DNA from 3 places in the Bradyrhizobium sp. 17 genome. Region 3 is predicted to be linked to each of the others. Evidence: predicted binding sites of a transcription regulator. Region 3 holds the regulator's gene; each other region holds the start of a gene.
What was found. Region 3 encodes LexA, which represses DNA repair genes until DNA is damaged. Its sites were predicted from a motif close to TGTTCNNNNTGTGTTCNG; they were not measured.

Region 1: IVB13_RS01770 (single-stranded DNA-binding protein) is a predicted target of LexA. The motif match lies at 2,957-2,974, and genes of this name have one in related genera.
Region 2: IVB13_RS06780 (YifB family Mg chelatase-like AAA ATPase) is a predicted target of LexA. The motif match lies at 1,599-1,616, and genes of this name have one in related genera.

What each region holds. Positions count from the first base shown of each region.
Region 1 is NZ_JADPJQ010000012.1:110,950-116,380, forward strand. It holds gene gyrA (DNA gyrase subunit A) at 1-1,925, opposite strand, end outside; gene IVB13_RS01770 (single-stranded DNA-binding protein) at 2,296-2,793, opposite strand; gene IVB13_RS01775 (outer membrane beta-barrel protein) at 3,253-4,035, shown strand; gene IVB13_RS01780 (outer membrane protein) at 4,266-4,955, shown strand; gene uvrA (excinuclease ABC subunit UvrA) at 5,238-5,431, shown strand, end outside.
Region 2 is NZ_JADPJQ010000036.1:35,753-41,183, reverse strand. It holds gene IVB13_RS06780 (YifB family Mg chelatase-like AAA ATPase) at 2-1,540, opposite strand; gene IVB13_RS06775 (PilZ domain-containing protein) at 1,769-2,014, shown strand; gene IVB13_RS06770 (tetratricopeptide repeat protein) at 2,095-2,880, shown strand; gene IVB13_RS06765 (AAA family ATPase) at 2,950-4,239, opposite strand; gene IVB13_RS06760 (pilus assembly protein CpaD) at 4,236-4,970, opposite strand; gene IVB13_RS06755 (type II and III secretion system protein family protein) at 5,028-5,431, opposite strand, start outside.
Region 3 is NZ_JADPJQ010000012.1:216,920-222,350, forward strand. It holds gene glp (gephyrin-like molybdotransferase Glp) at 1-1,064, shown strand, start outside; gene lexA (transcriptional repressor LexA) at 1,241-1,942, shown strand; gene IVB13_RS02285 (hypothetical protein) at 2,436-2,870, shown strand; partial or broken gene IVB13_RS02290 (ComEC/Rec2 family competence protein) at 3,009-5,277, opposite strand; gene IVB13_RS02295 (DUF2171 domain-containing protein) at 5,373-5,431, opposite strand, start outside.

The DNA.
Region 1 (5,431 bases), 110 kb from region 3:
TCGTCCTCCGGCAGCGGCATGATGGTGGTGATGCGCTCGCCCTGCTCCAGCGGCAGGATGTTGATCAGCGCCTTGCCGCGCGCATTCGGCGCGGCCATCGGCAGGCGCCAGACTTTGATCTTGTAGACCTGTCCGCGCGAGGAGAAGAACAGCATCGGAGTATGCGTGGACGCCACGAACAGCCGGCTGACAAAATCCTCATCGCGGGTCTGCATGCCGGCGCGGCCCTTGCCGCCGCGGCGCTGGGCCCGGTAGGCCGACAGCGGCACGCGCTTGACGTAGCCGGCGTGCGAGACGGTGACGACCATGTCCTCGCGCTGGATCAGGTCCTCGTCCTCGACCTCACCTTCCTGCTCGATGATGACGGTGCGGCGCGGGGTTGCGAACTCGGCCTTCACTTCGGCGAGCTCGGACTTGATGATGCCCAGCACGCGGTCGCGCGAGCGCAGGATGTCGAGATAGTCGGCGATCTCGCCGGCGAGCTTGTCGAGCTCCTCGCGGATTTCGTCGCGGCCGAGTGCGGTGAGGCGTTGCAGGCGCAGATCGAGAATGGCCCTCGCCTGCTCCATCGACAGCCGGATCGTGCCGTTCTCGCTGATGCGGTGGCGCGGATCGTCGATCAGCGTCAGCATGTCCTCGACGTCCCGGGCCGGCCAGTCGCGCGACATCAGGGTGTCGCGGGCGGTGGTCGGGTCGGGCGAGGTCCGGATGACGCGGATCATCTCGTCGATATTGGCGACTGCGATGGCGAGACCGACCAAAACATGGGCGCGATCTCGGGCCTTGGCGAGCAGGAACTTGGTGCGCCGCGTGACGACCCGCTCGCGGAAGTCGACGAAGATCGCCAGCAGGTCCTTCAGGTGCATGACCCGTGGACGGCCGCTGTCGAGCGCCACCATGTTGACGCCGAAGCTCGTCTGCAGCGGCGTGAACCTGTAGAGCTGATTGAGCACCACATCCGGCACGGCGTCGCGCTTCAATTCGATGACGACGCGGTAGCCGTCGCGATCGGATTCATCGCGCAGGTCGCCGATGCCTTCGATCTTCTTTTCCTTGACCAGCTCGGCGATGCGCTCGACCATCGTCGCCTTGTTCACCTGGTAGGGAATCTCGGTGATGATGATCGCCTCGCGCTCCTTGCGGATGGTCTCGATCGCGACCTTGCCGCGCATCATGACCGAGCCGCGGCCGAGGTGATAGGCGGCGCGGATGCCCTGCCGTCCGAGGATGACGCCGCCGGTCGGGAAGTCCGGTCCCGGCACGATGTTGATGAGCTCGTCGATGGTGAGCGCGGGGTTGTCGATCAGCGCGACGCAGGCGTCGATGACCTCGCCGAGATTGTGCGGCGGGATGTTGGTCGCCATGCCGACCGCGATGCCGCCGGCGCCGTTGACGAGAAGGTTCGGGAACTTGGCTGGCAAGACCGACGGTTCGGTCTCGTTGTTGTCGTAGTTCGGCTGGAAGTCGACCGTGTCCTTGTCGATGTCGGCCAGCAGAGCCAGCGCCGCCTTCGTCAATCGGGCTTCGGTATAACGATAGGCAGCCGGGGGATCGCCGTCGACCGAGCCGAAATTGCCCTGGCCGTCGATCAGCGGCACGCGCATGGAGAAGTCCTGCGCCATCCGGACCATGGCGTCGTAGATCGACTGGTCGCCATGCGGATGATATTTACCGATGACGTCACCGACCACGCGGGCGGACTTGACGTACTTCTTGTCCGGCGTGTGCCCCTGCTCGTTCATCGAGTACAGGATGCGGCGATGCACCGGCTTCAGGCCATCGCGGGCGTCAGGCAGCGCCCGCGCCACGATCACGCTCATGGCGTAGTCGAGATAGGACTTCTTCATCTCCTCGAAGATGGAGACGGGGCGAATATCCGAGGGTTGCGCCGGCTGGTCGCCGGGCTTGTCGTCGTCGTCAGCCAAGGGGAAATCCGGTGAGGTTTTATCTGGGAATCATATAGCGCATCGAGCCTCTGATAACCACCCTCGCGGCGTTCTGGGAAGCGCTTTTTCCGCCTATTTTTCCAACAACTTAAGCCCTTGCGAGCGGTGTCTCGGACAGCACTCGCATCGGCCTTGCAAAATCGCCGCTCACGCGTGGAAAACCGCGCGGTGAGCTTGCCGCGTCGGCGCGTTTGCCAAGCCGCAATCCGAGCTCACCCCAAACATGAAGCGGGCCCGGAAATGCCGAGCCCGTCCTGTCGATTAGTGGGATGTTCTGACATGAGATGAGAAGCGCCGCCCATCCGGCCGGGCGTCCGCATCAGGCGCCGCGTTCTTGGAGCGGAATCGCTCAGAACGGGATATCGTCGTCCATGTCGCTGTTGCGGCCACCGCCGCCGGCGGCAACAGGGCGCCGCGGCGTGCTGCTGACCGGACCGGAGGAGCCGAAATCGCCGCCCGGCTCGTCGCCGAAGCTGCCGCCTCCGCCACCGCCGCTACGACCGTCCAGCATCGTCAAGGTCGAGTTGAACCCCTGCAGCACGACTTCGGTCGAGTACTTTTCGACACCGCTCTGGTCGGTCCATTTGCGGGTCTGGAGCGCACCCTCGACGTAAATCTTGGCGCCCTTCTTCAGATACTGTTCGGCGACCTTGCAGAGCCCTTCATTGAAGATCACGACGCGGTGCCACTCGGTCTTTTCCTTGCGCTCGCCAGTCGCCTTGTCGCGCCACGTCTCCGAAGTCGCGACGCTCAGATTGGCGATCGGCCGCCCGTCCTGGGTGCGGCGGATTTCAGGATCCTTGCCGAGATTTCCAACCAGAATGACCTTGTTGACGCTTCCCGCCATCTCCGCTCTCCGCTCCGAATGCCACTGAATTCAAGAAGGCCGGTCCGCTCCCGCGTTCCGCCGTGCCTGTTGAGGCGACCCTATACGCTCGCCGAACACTTGCGGACGACGATCAGGCCGTCACCCTTCCGGTTATCCCCACATATAGCATCGACCTCCGGTTCGTTCCAGATTTGTTCTTGGCGAAGACAGATCTGAAGGCGTGGGATCGATCGGCCACATGTGTTGCGGAAAGGCACACGTCGATTGGAACCTTTGTAGGTTCCCAAAAATGGAAGAAAGAACTTAACATTCAGCAAGTTATGGGTACTCGCACTGCCCCGGTCTTGTTGCATTTGGGAGACGGACTCTGCCGCTCCGTAGAGCTACGGTTGCCTCGGACTTAGTTCATATGGGCCCTCGCGCCTGATCAGCCGCTTCGGGGAAATAAGAAGCGGACGAAACCTGGGGAGACTGGCAATGAATAAGCTTCTTATTTGTGCAATCGGTGCAGTGGCGATGGGCTTGTCGGCTCCCGCAAGCGCGGCGGACATGGCCGCGCGTCCCTACACCAAAGCCCCGCCGCCGGCGGTTGCCGCCATCTACGACTGGAGCGGCTTCTACATCGGCATCAACGGCGGCGGTGGATCCAGCCACAAGTGCTGGGACTTCGTCACGCCCGCGACCGGCGTTCTCGTCGGCGAAGGCTGTCACAATGCAACAGGGGGCACCGTCGGCGGCCAGATCGGCTATCGCTGGCAGTCCGCCAATTGGGTGTTCGGTCTGGAAGGCCAGGGCAACTGGGCTGACTTCCGGGGCGACAACGTGAGCACCCTCTTCCCTGGTACCGCTTTGGTGACGGGTGATCGCAACCGTTCCCGCATCGACGCTTTCGGTCTCATCACCGGTCAGGTCGGTTACGCCTGGAACAACGTGCTGCTTTACGTGAAGGGCGGCGCCGCCGTCGTCGGTGACAAGTACGACATCTACGCTGCTGCGGGTACGCCCGGCGCGGGCGCGCTGCTGGCTTCGGCCCGGGAGACTCGCTGGGGTGGCACGGTCGGGGCCGGTCTGGAATTCGGCTTCGCCCCGAACTGGTCGCTGGGCTTTGAGTACGACCACATCTTCCTTGGCGATCGCACGATCGGCTTCACAACGCCCGCGGGTGCGGTATTCGGCAGCGACCGGATTCGCCAGGACGTAGACATGGGCCTGGTGCGCTTGAACTATCGCTGGGGCGGTCCGGCCATCGCAAGGTACTGATCGCGCTGGACATATCGCACTTCGAAGGCCGGCCTTGCGCCGGCCTTTTGCTGTGCAGTTCTCCAATATTAATCGGTCAATAACCGTTCCGTTTTCCGACCGTTGTTGCTTTTGAGTGACACAACTTGCGGCTTCACTGGTGTAAGTACGGCATCAGTTGGGCAAGTGAGTCCGATGCCCTCCCTATCGTGGAAGGCACAATCAGAAACTGGGACTGGGATTAGTTGAAAATGAAAAAGGTTTTGTTGGCTTCGGCCTGTTTGTTCGCTCTCGCCGCCCCGGCTTCGGCCGCTGATCTCGCGGCGCGCCCCTACACCAAGGCCCCGGTGGCCATGGCTTCGGTCTACAACTGGACCGGCTTCTACCTCGGTATCGTCGGTGGCGGCGCTTGGGAAAATTCCTCGACCGACCCGAAGATGAAGGGCGGCTTCGTCGGCGGTACTGCCGGCTACAACTGGCAGACCGGCAATGTCGTGCTCGGCGTCGAGGCCGATGGTTCCTGGGCTGATGTCAGCGCGTCGGTCACCGGCCCCGTTGCCGTCCCCGGCTTCGGCCTCGTCAGCACCACCCTCAGCTCCAAAACCGATGCGATGGGAACCGTGCGCGGCCGCATCGGCTACGCCGTCAACAACGTCCTGTTCTACGGCACCGGTGGTTACGCCTGGATCGACAACAAGCTCAGCGTCAGCGCGCTCGGCGTGACCGTTTCCGACAGCAAGTGGCACTCCGGCTGGACCGTCGGTGCGGGCGTCGAAGCGTTCTTCGCTCCGCAGTGGTCGGTCAAGGGCGAGTACCTCTTTCGCAGCCTCGGCGGCGAGACCTACTTCTCGGGCGCCCTGCCCTCCGGCACGCTCGAGTTTCACACCGTGCAGGTCGGCGTGAACTATCACTTCGGGGGCCCGGTGGTCGCCAAGTACTGAGTTCAGTACTTAGCCCCAACGCCATCCGCGTTACGAAAGGCCGGCCTTGTGCCGGCCTTTTTGTTTTGTCGGGCACGTTGCCGCGCAGTTCCACCCTGCTCCTGCCAGATGCCGCCAGTGCGCCAACAATCCGTTGACGATTCGCAAGTCCCACTGGAAATCCGTCTCCGTTCTTCCTACGTTCGCTGACAACCCCATCGGCGCCGATCCCGGTTCCGGGCGAAGCGCGCCTTTTTTGTTGGCGCGATCGCGCGCCTTTGGGATTCCTTGAGGGCAACCCGGATGGATGAAGTGATCAAGGCGAAGCGCCAACAGCAGAACGTGGGATCAAACCTGCGCGCAATTACCATCCGTGGCGCGCGCGAGCACAATCTCAAGAACGTCGATGTCGAGATTCCCCGCGACAAGCTGGTGGTGTTCACGGGGCTGTCGGGCTCCGGCAAATCCTCGCTCGCGTTCGACACCATCTACGCCGA
Region 2 (5,431 bases), on a different contig from region 3:
GTCAGGCGATCTGGCGCACATCCTCCGCGAGTGCGCGGTAGGACAAGGCCTCGGCGAGATGCAGCCGGCCGATCCTGTCCGCATGATCGAGATCGGCCAGCGTGCGCGCCACCCGCAACACGCGGTGATAGCCGCGCGCCGACAGCCGCATGGTCTCGGCGGCGTCGCGCAGCAGCTTCTGGCCTTGCGCATCCGGTTTGGCAATCTCCTCCAGCACCGAGGCCGGCGCTTCGGCATTGGTGCGAACCTTCGGCAGGCCGGCGTCCGCGTAGCGGGCGAGCTGGATATCCCGCGCCGCCGCCACGCGCGCGGCGACTTCGGCCGAGCCCTCTGCGGGCGGCGGCAGGATCAAATCGGCCGCGGTCACCGCGGGAACCTCGATGCGCAAATCGATGCGGTCCATCAGCGGCCCCGAGATGCGGGCCTGGTAGTCGCCCGTGCAGCGATCGATGCGGCCGCGCTTGCAGGCATAGCCGGGCTCGAACGCATTGCCGCAGCGGCAGGGATTCATCGCCGCGACCAGCATGAAGCGTGCGGGATAGGTGACGCGGTGATTGGCGCGGGACACCGAGACCTCGCCGTTCTCCAGCGGGTGGCGCAGCGAATCCAGCACGCGCGGATCGAATTCGGGGAGCTCGTCGAGGAACAGCACGCCCTGATGCGCGAGCGAGATCTCGCCGGGCCGGGCGCGCATGCCGCCGCCGGTGAGCGCAGCCATGCTGGCGGAATGATGCGGCGAGCGAAACGGCCGCCGCGCCGTCAGTGCGCCGCCCTCGATCTCGCCGGCAACAGAGGCGATCATCGAGACCTCGAGCAACTCGCCCGGTGACAGCGGCGGCAGGATCGAGGGCAGGCGTGCCGCCAGCATCGATTTGCCGGCGCCGGGCGCGCCGATCATCAGCAGGTGATGGCCGCCGGCGGCCGCGATCTCCAGCGCCCGCTTGGCGCTCTCCTGGCCCTTGATGTCGCGCAGGTCGAGCGGCGAGCTTGCTGCTTCATGCACCTTCGGCACAGGCCGCGACAGCACCTGCGTTCCCTTGAAATGGTTGGCTATCTGGATCAGCGAACTTGCGGCGATGATCTGGATGTCCGGGCTCGCCCATGCCGCTTCCGAGCCGCAAGCCGCCGGACAAATCAGCCCCTCCTCGCGCACATTGGCGCCGATCGCGGCGGGAAGAACACCGGCCACCGGCGCGATCGATCCGTCGAGGCCAAGCTCGCCCAGAACGGTGAAGCCGGACAGCGCATCCGGAGGGATCGCGCCGATCGCCCCCATCAGGCCGAGCGCGATCGGCAGGTCATAATGGCTGCCCTCCTTGGGCAAATCGGCGGGCGCGAGATTGACGGTGATCCGCCGCGCCGGCAGCGCCAGCCCCGAGGCGATCAGCGCCGAGCGGACCCGCTCGCGCGCCTCCGACACCGCCTTGTCCGGGAGACCGACGATCGCGAAGGCCGGCAGACCGGGCGCGACCTGCACCTGCACGTCGACCGCGCGGGCCTCGATCCCCTCAAAGGCGACGGTAGAAACCCGCTGAACCATGCCCGAACCAGCCTGCCCTTTTGCACAATTCGGGGTAGCAGAGCGGGCCAATTCTTGCAAGAACAATACAGGAACGGGTCGAGGGGCGCCGGAAGGTCCTAACCAATCGTAAACACGACGAAGACACTACGCCTCGAATGCAAGCTGCTCTGCTCAGCACATTCCAACGAATGTCCGCTACTCCTAGGGGTGCGGGATGGGCCGTGGTCTAACGGGTGAACAATTCAAATGCTTGCAAATCGCCGGAGAAGCGAACGACGGATGTGCACGCGGCTCGCCAAGATTCATTTTGGCGCGGGTTCGCTGCCGCGGGACTGCACGATCACGGATATTTCGGATGGCGGCGTGAAAGTCGTGGCGGAATTTCTGGAAGTGCCGCCGCAATTCACCATCATCTTCGCGCCCGACTATTCCCGGCAGTGCCGCCTGCGCTGGCGCATCGGCTGCGAGTTCGGCGCTGAATTCACCGACTGAGCTTTCGGAAGCGCCCCGCCTTAACGGGACTTTAGCGTTAATCGGTAAGCATCTCTGATCAGTCGCCGAGTGATCAGAGTATGTCCAAGCGTTTGTCCGTCGCCTCTCTTCCGGCGAGATATCTGTTTTCCGCGCTTCTGATCCTGGCCCTCGGCGGCTGTCAGACAACCGGCATCGAGGACATCACCGGCGCGCTCGGCGGAAAGTCGGACACGGCTGGCAGGGCCGAGGCCAAGCCGGACGTGAAGCCGGACATGGATGCGCTGCGCGAGCGCTATCGCGCCAAGCCTGGCGATCCCAACGTCGCGCTCGAATACGGCAAGGCGTTGCGCCAGACCGGCCAGCGCGCGCAGGCGCTCGCGGTGCTGGAGCAGGCCGTGCTCGCCCATTCCAGCAACAAGGCGCTGCTCGCCGGCTACGGCCGTGCGCTCGCCGACAGCGGCAGTTTCCAGCAGGCGTTCGACGTCCTCGGCCGCGCGCATTCGCCCGAGGATCCCGACTGGCATATCCTGTCGGCGCAAGGCGCCGCGCTCGATCAGCTCGGTCGCAACGAGGAGGCGCAGCAATATTACGCCGCCGCGCTGAAGATCGTGCCGGACGAGCCGTCGGTGCTGTCCAATCTCGGACTGTCCTACATGCTGCAGAACAATCTGCCGCGGGCTGAGGAAACGATGCGCCGGGCGCACGAGCGCAATCCCGCCGATTTCCGCGTGCGCGCCAATCTCGCGCTCGTGCTGGGACTCGAAGGAAAGCAGGCCGAGGCCGAAGCCATCGTGAAGGCGGACCTGCCGCCGGATCAGGCGGCGGCCAAGGTCACGGCGCTGCGGCAGTTGCTGGTGAAGAAGCAGCAGCGGGCGGAGAAGTAACTCGCTCGCGCGCGTCAGGATGCCGTGTCAGGAAGCCTTGGTCCGAACGCCTTGCTCAGAACGCCTTGCTCAGGATGCCTTGCGATGCGGGGCTGACCCGCGACCCGACCTGCCCTTCAGCTTCTTCAGCAGCGGCCCGAGCAGCGAGCGCTTCGGCTTCTTCACTTCGCCCCGCCCGGCGAGGCGGTTCGCCATGTTCTGGAACAGCTCGGTGGTGCGGTGGCTCTTGGAGACCTCCGCGATCATCTGGCCGTTGTTGGCCGCGGTCGAGAACAGCTTCGAATCGAACGGGATCACCGCGATCGGCTGGCTCTCCATGGTCTTGGCGAAGGCCTTGACCTCGATCTCCGCCCGCTTGGGCATGCCGACCTGGTTGATGCAGTAGAGCGGCGGCCGGTCGTTCGGCCGCGCCGCCTTCAAGACGTTCAGCATGTTCTTGGTGTTGCGCAGGTTCGCAAGATCGGGCTCGGCCACGATGACGATGTCGTCCGCGTTGACCAGCGCGCGACGGGTCCAGCCCGACCATTGATGGGGAACATCGAGCACGATGCAGGGCGTGGTCATGCGCAGCGTGTCGAACACCGCGTCAAAGGCCTCCGCGCCGAAATCGTAGACGCGGTCAAGGGTGGCGGGCGCAGCAAGCAGGCTGAGACGCTCGGTGCATTTGGAGAGCAGACGCTCTATCAGGGCCGTGTCCGGCCGATCCTGCGACAGCACCGCATTGGCGATGCCTTGCACCGGGTCCTGGTTGTAGTCGAGACCCGCGGTGCCGAAGGCGAGGTCGAGATCGATCACGACGGAATCGAGCGCGAGGTCGCGGGCGATGGTCCAGGCCACATTGTGCGCGACGGTGGAGGCACCGACACCGCCCTTGGCCCCGACCACCGCGATGACGCGGCCGGTGATGATGGTTTCGGACGCCGAGAACAGGCTGCAGATCGAGCGGACGACGTCGAGCGTTTCGACCGGTCCCACCACATAGTCGTTGACGCCGCGGCGGACCAACTCGCGATAGGGCGCGGTGTCGTTGGGATTGCCGATCACGACCACACGGGTGCCGGGATCGCAGACGCCGGCGAGGTCGTCGAGGCCCTCGAGGATGTCGCGGGTGCCGTCGGATTCGATCACGATGACGTTCGGCGTCGGCATCGTTTCATAGACTTCGATTGCCGCCGCGAGGCCACCGTCCTTGGCCGTGAGATGCGCCTTGGCGAGACGGCGATCCTGCCCGGCCGCGGTCACCGCGGCGAGCGTCTGCGCGGTCTCGCAAAAGGCTTGCACGGAGATGCGAGGAACCGGCGCAATGTGTTCCTCGGGGTGCTGCGGATCGTCCGCTTCTTCGTCGTGGACGCGTGTCATCTGCCTGTATCGCTGAGTTTGGCCTTGTCGGCGTCTGGATTGCTGCTCGCGATCGGCGTGCCCTTGCGATAGCGCTCGAAGGCCATGTCACGCCGTGCGTTATAGACCGGCGTCTCGGACCGCGGCTGCTCCAGGTCGGCCGGATTGTCGATCATGGCCGCGAGGTTGCGCTGGCTGGCGCAGCCCAGATTGAAATAGGGCCGGTTCTCGTTGTAGCCGGGGTCGAGGATGGAGGGGCCGATATCTTCCGGCCACAGCCCGCAGGGGCCGGCGACCGCGGCGATCCGGGAATAGCTCAGGCGGATGGTGGGCAGCAGCCCTGGATCCTCGGGCCGATAGGGATGCTGGACGATGGCACGCGATGGCACGCCGACGGATGCGAGCACGGAACGGATCTCGTGATAGGTCGCCGCCGCCGCGCGCGAATTCGCCGCGTTGACCGGGACGTCGACCACGACCGAGCCGGTGCCTTCGCGCACCCAGTCCCGGGCAATGCCGGCGACGTCCGCGTGCTGCGCGGCCGAGAGGCCGCCGCGAGCCTTGCCGACGAAGATCACGATCGACTTCTTGGCTTCCTCGACCGCGATCGGGTGACGCTGGCGATAGTCGGTCGGCACCGTCTGGGTGACGATCTCGCCGGTGGTGTTGCAGGCGCCCAGCATGACGGAGAGCCCCGTCAGTGCCAGCGCGACGCTCAACCCGCGACGTCGATCGGCCATGGTCTTCGTCATCGCTTCATCCCCTCGTGCCCCGTCTCTTGCCCCGTTCCCCAACCTGTCCGTTCGTCGTCAGTCGATGATGAAGCCGAAATCGCCGGGCGTGCCCGCGATCGGATCGACGCGGCGCGCGACGCCATAGAGGCGGTTCATGCGACCGAGCAGCGCCGTCTGGGCGTCAGACGCCGGGGCGAAGCCGTCGTCGGGGCGGGACAGCTCCTTCTGAGCCACCGCGCGCACCACATAGGGCGTCACGATCACCATCAGCTCGGTTTCGTTGTTGACGAAGTCCTGGCTGCGGAACAGCGCGCCGATGATCGGCACCTGGTCGACGCCGGGCAGGCCGTTGATCGCCTGTTTGGTCTGCTGCTGGATCAGGCCGGCCATGGCCATCGAGCCGCCCGAGGGAATTTCCAGCGTCGTTTCGGCGCGGCGGGTCTGGATCGAGGGGATGGTGATCGAGTTGGTCGAGCTCG
Region 3 (5,431 bases):
TGTCGGCGATGGACGGCTACGCGGTGCGCGCGGCCGATGCCGCGACGATCGATTCGGAGCTCACCGTCATCGGCGAAGTCGCAGCGGGCCGACCGTTCGAGGGGACGGTCGGAGCCGGCGAGGCCGTGCGGATCTTCACCGGCGGCGTCGTTCCCTTTGGCGCGGACGCCGTCGTGATCCAGGAGGACACGGTCGCCGCCGGCAAGCGCATCACGATCAAGGAAGCCGCGATCGCCGGCCGGCACATCCGCCCCGCCGGCGTCGATTTCCGCGAGGGCGACGTGCTCCTGCGCAAGGGAAGCCGTCTGACCGAGCGAGACCTCGCGCTCGCCGCCGGGATGAATCATCCGCACCTTGCCGTTGTCAGGCGTCCGAAGGTCGCGATTCTCGCCACCGGCGACGAGCTGGTGATGCCGGGCACCACGCCCGGCCACGGCCAGATCGTCTATTCCAACGGCTACGCCCTGCACGCGCTCGCCCGCAGCGAGGGCGCCGAGACCATCGACCTCGGTATTGCCGCCGACACGCTCGAGGCCACCACCGCCGGCATCCGCCGCGCCCGCGAGAGCGGCGCCGACGTCCTGATCACGACCGGCGGCGCATCGGTCGGCGACCACGATCTGGTCCAGCAGGCACTGCGGGACGAAGGCATCGCGATGGCGTTCTGGAAGATCGCGATGCGGCCAGGCAAGCCGATGATGCACGGGCGACTCGGCGCAATGGGTGTGATCGGCCTGCCGGGCAATCCCGTATCGTCCTACGTGTGCGCTTTCCTGTTCATGGTGCCGCTGATTCGCGCCCTGTCGGGCCGTTCAGTGATTCACCATCGCCGTGAACGCGCCGTGCTCGGCCGCGACGTCGGCGCCAACGACCAGCGCGAGGACTATCTGCGCGCGCATCTTGAGGAGCGTGACGATGGCACACGCGTCGTTGTTCCCGTCAATCATCAGGACTCTTCGCTGCTTGCGAATCTCGCTGCAGCACAGGTACTTCTCGTCCGCGCACCATTCGCGCCGAAGGCCGAAGCCGGCACGGCTTGCGAAGTGTTGCGGCTCCCCGTCTGAGCGCCCCCGCAACGCGCGTTCCGCGCACTTTGCTCTGTTCACGGTAAATTAAGCAGTTGCGGAACATGTATCGAACATATAGTGTCTGTTCATGATTTGTTTCGAGCATGCAGCGGCTTATGGCCGAATTCAGCGTCTCGGAATCGGACGACATCAACCGGGGGACTTTGGTCGAGATGTTAACGCGCAAACAATACGAGCTTCTGCGGTTCATCAGTGAACGTCTGAAGGAAAGCGGCGTGCCGCCCTCCTTCGACGAGATGAAGGATGCGCTCGATCTGCGCTCGAAGTCGGGCATCCATCGCCTGATCACGGCGCTCGAGGAGCGTGGCTTCATCCGACGCCTGCCCAACCGCGCCCGTGCGATTGAAGTCATCAAGCTGCCGGAGCTCCAGGCAGCCGCTGGCAGCCGCCGCGGCTTCACGCCGAGCGTCATCGAGGGCAATCTCGGCAAGGTGCGTGCGAGCGCGAGCCTGCCCGCTGACGAGGGCGAACGTCTCGTCGCGGTGCCGGTGATGGGCCGCATCGCGGCCGGCACGCCGATCGAGGCGTTGCAGACCCGCAGCCATACTATCAGCGTACCGCCTGACATGCTCGGCTCGGGCGAGCATTACGCGCTGGAAGTGCGCGGCGACTCGATGGTCGAAGCCGGCATTCTCGACGGCGACATGGCCCTGATCCAGCGCAACGAGAGCGCCGATACCGGCGACATCGTGGTGGCGCTGATCGACGACGAGGAAGCGACGCTGAAGCGCTTCCGCCGTCGCGGCGCCTCGATCGCGCTCGAGCCCGCCAACGCGGCCTATGAGGTCCGCATCCTGCCGCCCAACCGGGTGAAGATTCAGGGCAAGCTGATCGGGCTTTACCGGAAGTACTGATACCGGGAGTCTTTCTATCGGCAGTACTTCATATCGGAAGCACTTCATGCCGGAGGTGCTTGGCGCCTCGCGCGCTTCCGATCGGCATCGCCGGTCAGAGATTGGAGCGGATCATCGTCCGCTCCGGCTGGATAGCCTTTCTGGTTCTGCACAGACTATCCGGCCCCTCCTCCAACGCTGGCTCCTCGCCACGCCGACGAAGCAGCACCGCTTCAAGCAGCACCGCTTCGCGGCTCGGTTGTTCGAGGAAACAGCGACCAGCGGTCAAGTTCGGCCGTTGCAGCCAAGTTGGCAATGTTCGCGTACGCGCCTCCCGAATGCATCGCGGCGAGCTTTGTTCCTATTGAATTCGGGAAAGATAATGTGATCGCGGCTTGCGGAAGCCAGCCGCAGATTTGCCCACAACCAAGCAGAGCGTTCGTGCTTCCACTCTGATAGAGGCCTGCGCCTCGATAAGAGACGCGGGTTGCTATCCCAGCATGAGGAGCACCCGATGTGTGACTACAGCCTACATGCCGTCGCGTCGCGCCCCGCCGAAGTCGGCGAGACGATCGTCACGACAAGCTTCCGCGGCACCTCGACGCGCGGCTTCGCCTCTGCAGCCGATCCGTCTGTTGCCGTCTGCCTGCTGCCGGGGACGGAGCTCGCCTTCGCCGACGACGTCCGCTACGACAATCGCTGGATCTGGACGCGCACCATCAATTCCCGCGTGGGCAAGTTCGGCAAGATCGATCCGCACGTTCCCGACCGCCATCATGATGCGATCGAATTCCCCGACGGCAAATACGTGCTGGTGACGCAGCTCGTCGAAGGCCAGCGCGCGACGGTGCTGCAACTGCCGGTGACTCAGTCGGTCACCGAGCGCGAGCACAAGGCGCAGATCACCGCCGACAGGCAGCCGACCGTCACGCACCTGCCGATCGGCTGACAGAGCCGCCCTCCGGCTACGAAGTCGGAGGTCAGGATTGAATCGCCATCGCCGGCCGTGGCCGGCGAGATGGTGTGGTTTGCACCCCGCGAATCCGAACGGACGCACCGAACCACTGCGTTGCTCCGCACCATCAGATCAATCGTCGGCTTGCAGGTCGGTGTCCGCCGGCGTTGCGTCCTTGATGCGAGGCGCGGTCGACTTTGCCGTCGAAATCACCCTCGCCGGCGCCGGCCGGCAACCAGGGGCGGCTCGTGCCTCTCGCCCTCACTGCCTGAACCACAAAACCGTCACCACGCTGCGTCAGCGCCAGCGCGCTTTGGCTGGCGAGCCGCTGCCGATCGACCACCATCGCCGCGCAATCGGGCGGCGCGGGACGTGTCGTCACCACCAGGGCGGCCCGACTGCAATCGTCTGCGAGAGCGTCGACGCGCAGTGCCAGCGCGACCAGCCTCCCGTCGGCCAGTGGCGTCACGCAGCCGGATTCGTCGCAGGACACGCCATCGGCAAGCGAGGCTCTGCCCGCATCGCGCGGATCGGCGTCGGCAGCGAGCCATTCCTTGAGCAGAAAGCTGTCCTTGTTCGTCCTGATCAGGTGCAGATATCCGTCCCTGCCCCGCACCGCGACGCTGGCGCCATCCCCGGCAATCAGGATGTCGGGCTGCCGCGCCGACAGTCCCCAGAGGATCGCTGCCAGCAGCACCAGGGCGCCGGACCAGCGCAGCGGCGTGCGCAACAAGCCGAGCACAATGATTCCCAGGCTCGCCGCGATCAGCGGCGCGATCCCGAACGCCGGGATGCGGCCCACCGCGCCCGGCAAGGCCGCGACCCAGCGCGAGACCGCGACCATCCACTCGATGCCAATCCCCATCAGCCACCAGAACACGCTGTCCAGCCCGAACGGCGCAGCAAGCAGCCCCAACAGCCCCGCCGGCATCACCAGCGCAGAGACCACCGGCATCGCGCCGAGATTGGCGAGCACGCCGAACGGCGTGACACGGTGGAAATGAAAGGCGGCATAGGGCGTCGTCGCAAGTCCCGCAATCAGCGAAGCCATGAACAGCATCGCAATCTCGCGCCCACCCCACATCGCAATGCGCGCAGTCGCCGAATTGTCCGGCGAGGCAAACAAATTGGGCATGCCGATCTGCACCAGTGCGACCAAGCCGAGCGTTGCCGCAAACGACATCTGAAAACTCGGATGCACCAGCGCTTCCGGCGCGACCGCCAGCACGATCAGCGCAGCCACAGCAAGCGTGCGGAAGGTGATGGCGCGGCGATCGACCATCACCGCGATCAGCACCACCGCCGTCATGAAGAACGACCTTTGCGTGGCGACCTCCGCGCCCGACAGCAGCAGGTAGAACGCAGCGGCGACCAGCGCGGCGGCGGCCGACCATTTCTTGATGGCGAAGCCGGCCGCCAATCCGGGGATCAGAGCGAGCAGCGCGCGCACCGCGAAGAACACGACGCCGGCAACGACGGCCATGTGATAACCGGAGATCGAGAGCACGTGGCCGAGGCCGGAGATGAACATCGCATCGTTGACGGGCGTGGTGATCGCATCGCGCCGCCCGGTGAGCAGCGCGGTCGCGATCGCCCGATTGTCGCCGTCGAGCGTCGCCCGGATGCGGGCATCGATCGCATCGCGCAGGCCTTGCATGAAGGCCGCGTAACGCAGCCGTAAGCCGCCGGTCTCAGGCGGCGACGCCACCGTGATGGCGCCCATCGCGAAGCCGGAGGCGCCGATGCCCTGGAAGAACATGTCACGCGAAAAGTCGTAGCTGCCGGGCCGCACCGGCGCGAGTGGCGGCATCAGCCGTGCCTTCAGCTGAACGAAGCTACCGACCTCCGGCGCGGTGCCCTTGCGGACCGACAGGCGCACGCGCTCGAGCCTGACGTCGCTGCGCTGCGCCTCCATCGCCGTGACGCGCAGCACGAAACGATCGGTACGCTCGCGGATGTCGCGAGCCTCGACGAAGCCCGACAACGACACCGAATAGAGCGCCCTTGCCAGCACCGGGTGGGCGATGCGCGCCGTCTTCCAGGTTGCGACGGCAAAGCCGGCCGCGACCGCCGCGATCATGATGGCCGGGGCGAACAGCCGGCTCCGCCGCAACAGAGCCGCGCCAAGCAGGAGCGCGATGGCGGTCGTGGCAACGACCCACAGCACCGGCTCATGATCGGCAGAGAAATAAAGCGCGATGCCGCAGCCAAACGCGACGGGCACCCACGGCAACAGCCGCCCGGCGCCCGCCTCGGCGCGCAGCCAGGCGCGGAGGGTCTCGGCCAGCGATGTCCAGAGGTCGAGGCCTGCAGGCGCGAGGCCGCCCGCGGACGCGGCGCGGCCCGCGGGCCACGTCCCCGCGATCCCCTGCGATCGTACCGGCCGGCCCGGCTCCGCCATTCCCTGCACTCGATGATACGCAACGAAGCCAGAAGCTACCGAAACGTGCAGGTGGGCGGATAGCGGTACGGATCAGGAACGAAGGGGCGCGGCCGCTACTTTTCCTCTTCCATCGTCACGGCCACATCCGCCTTGGCCGACAGCCTGACCTTGT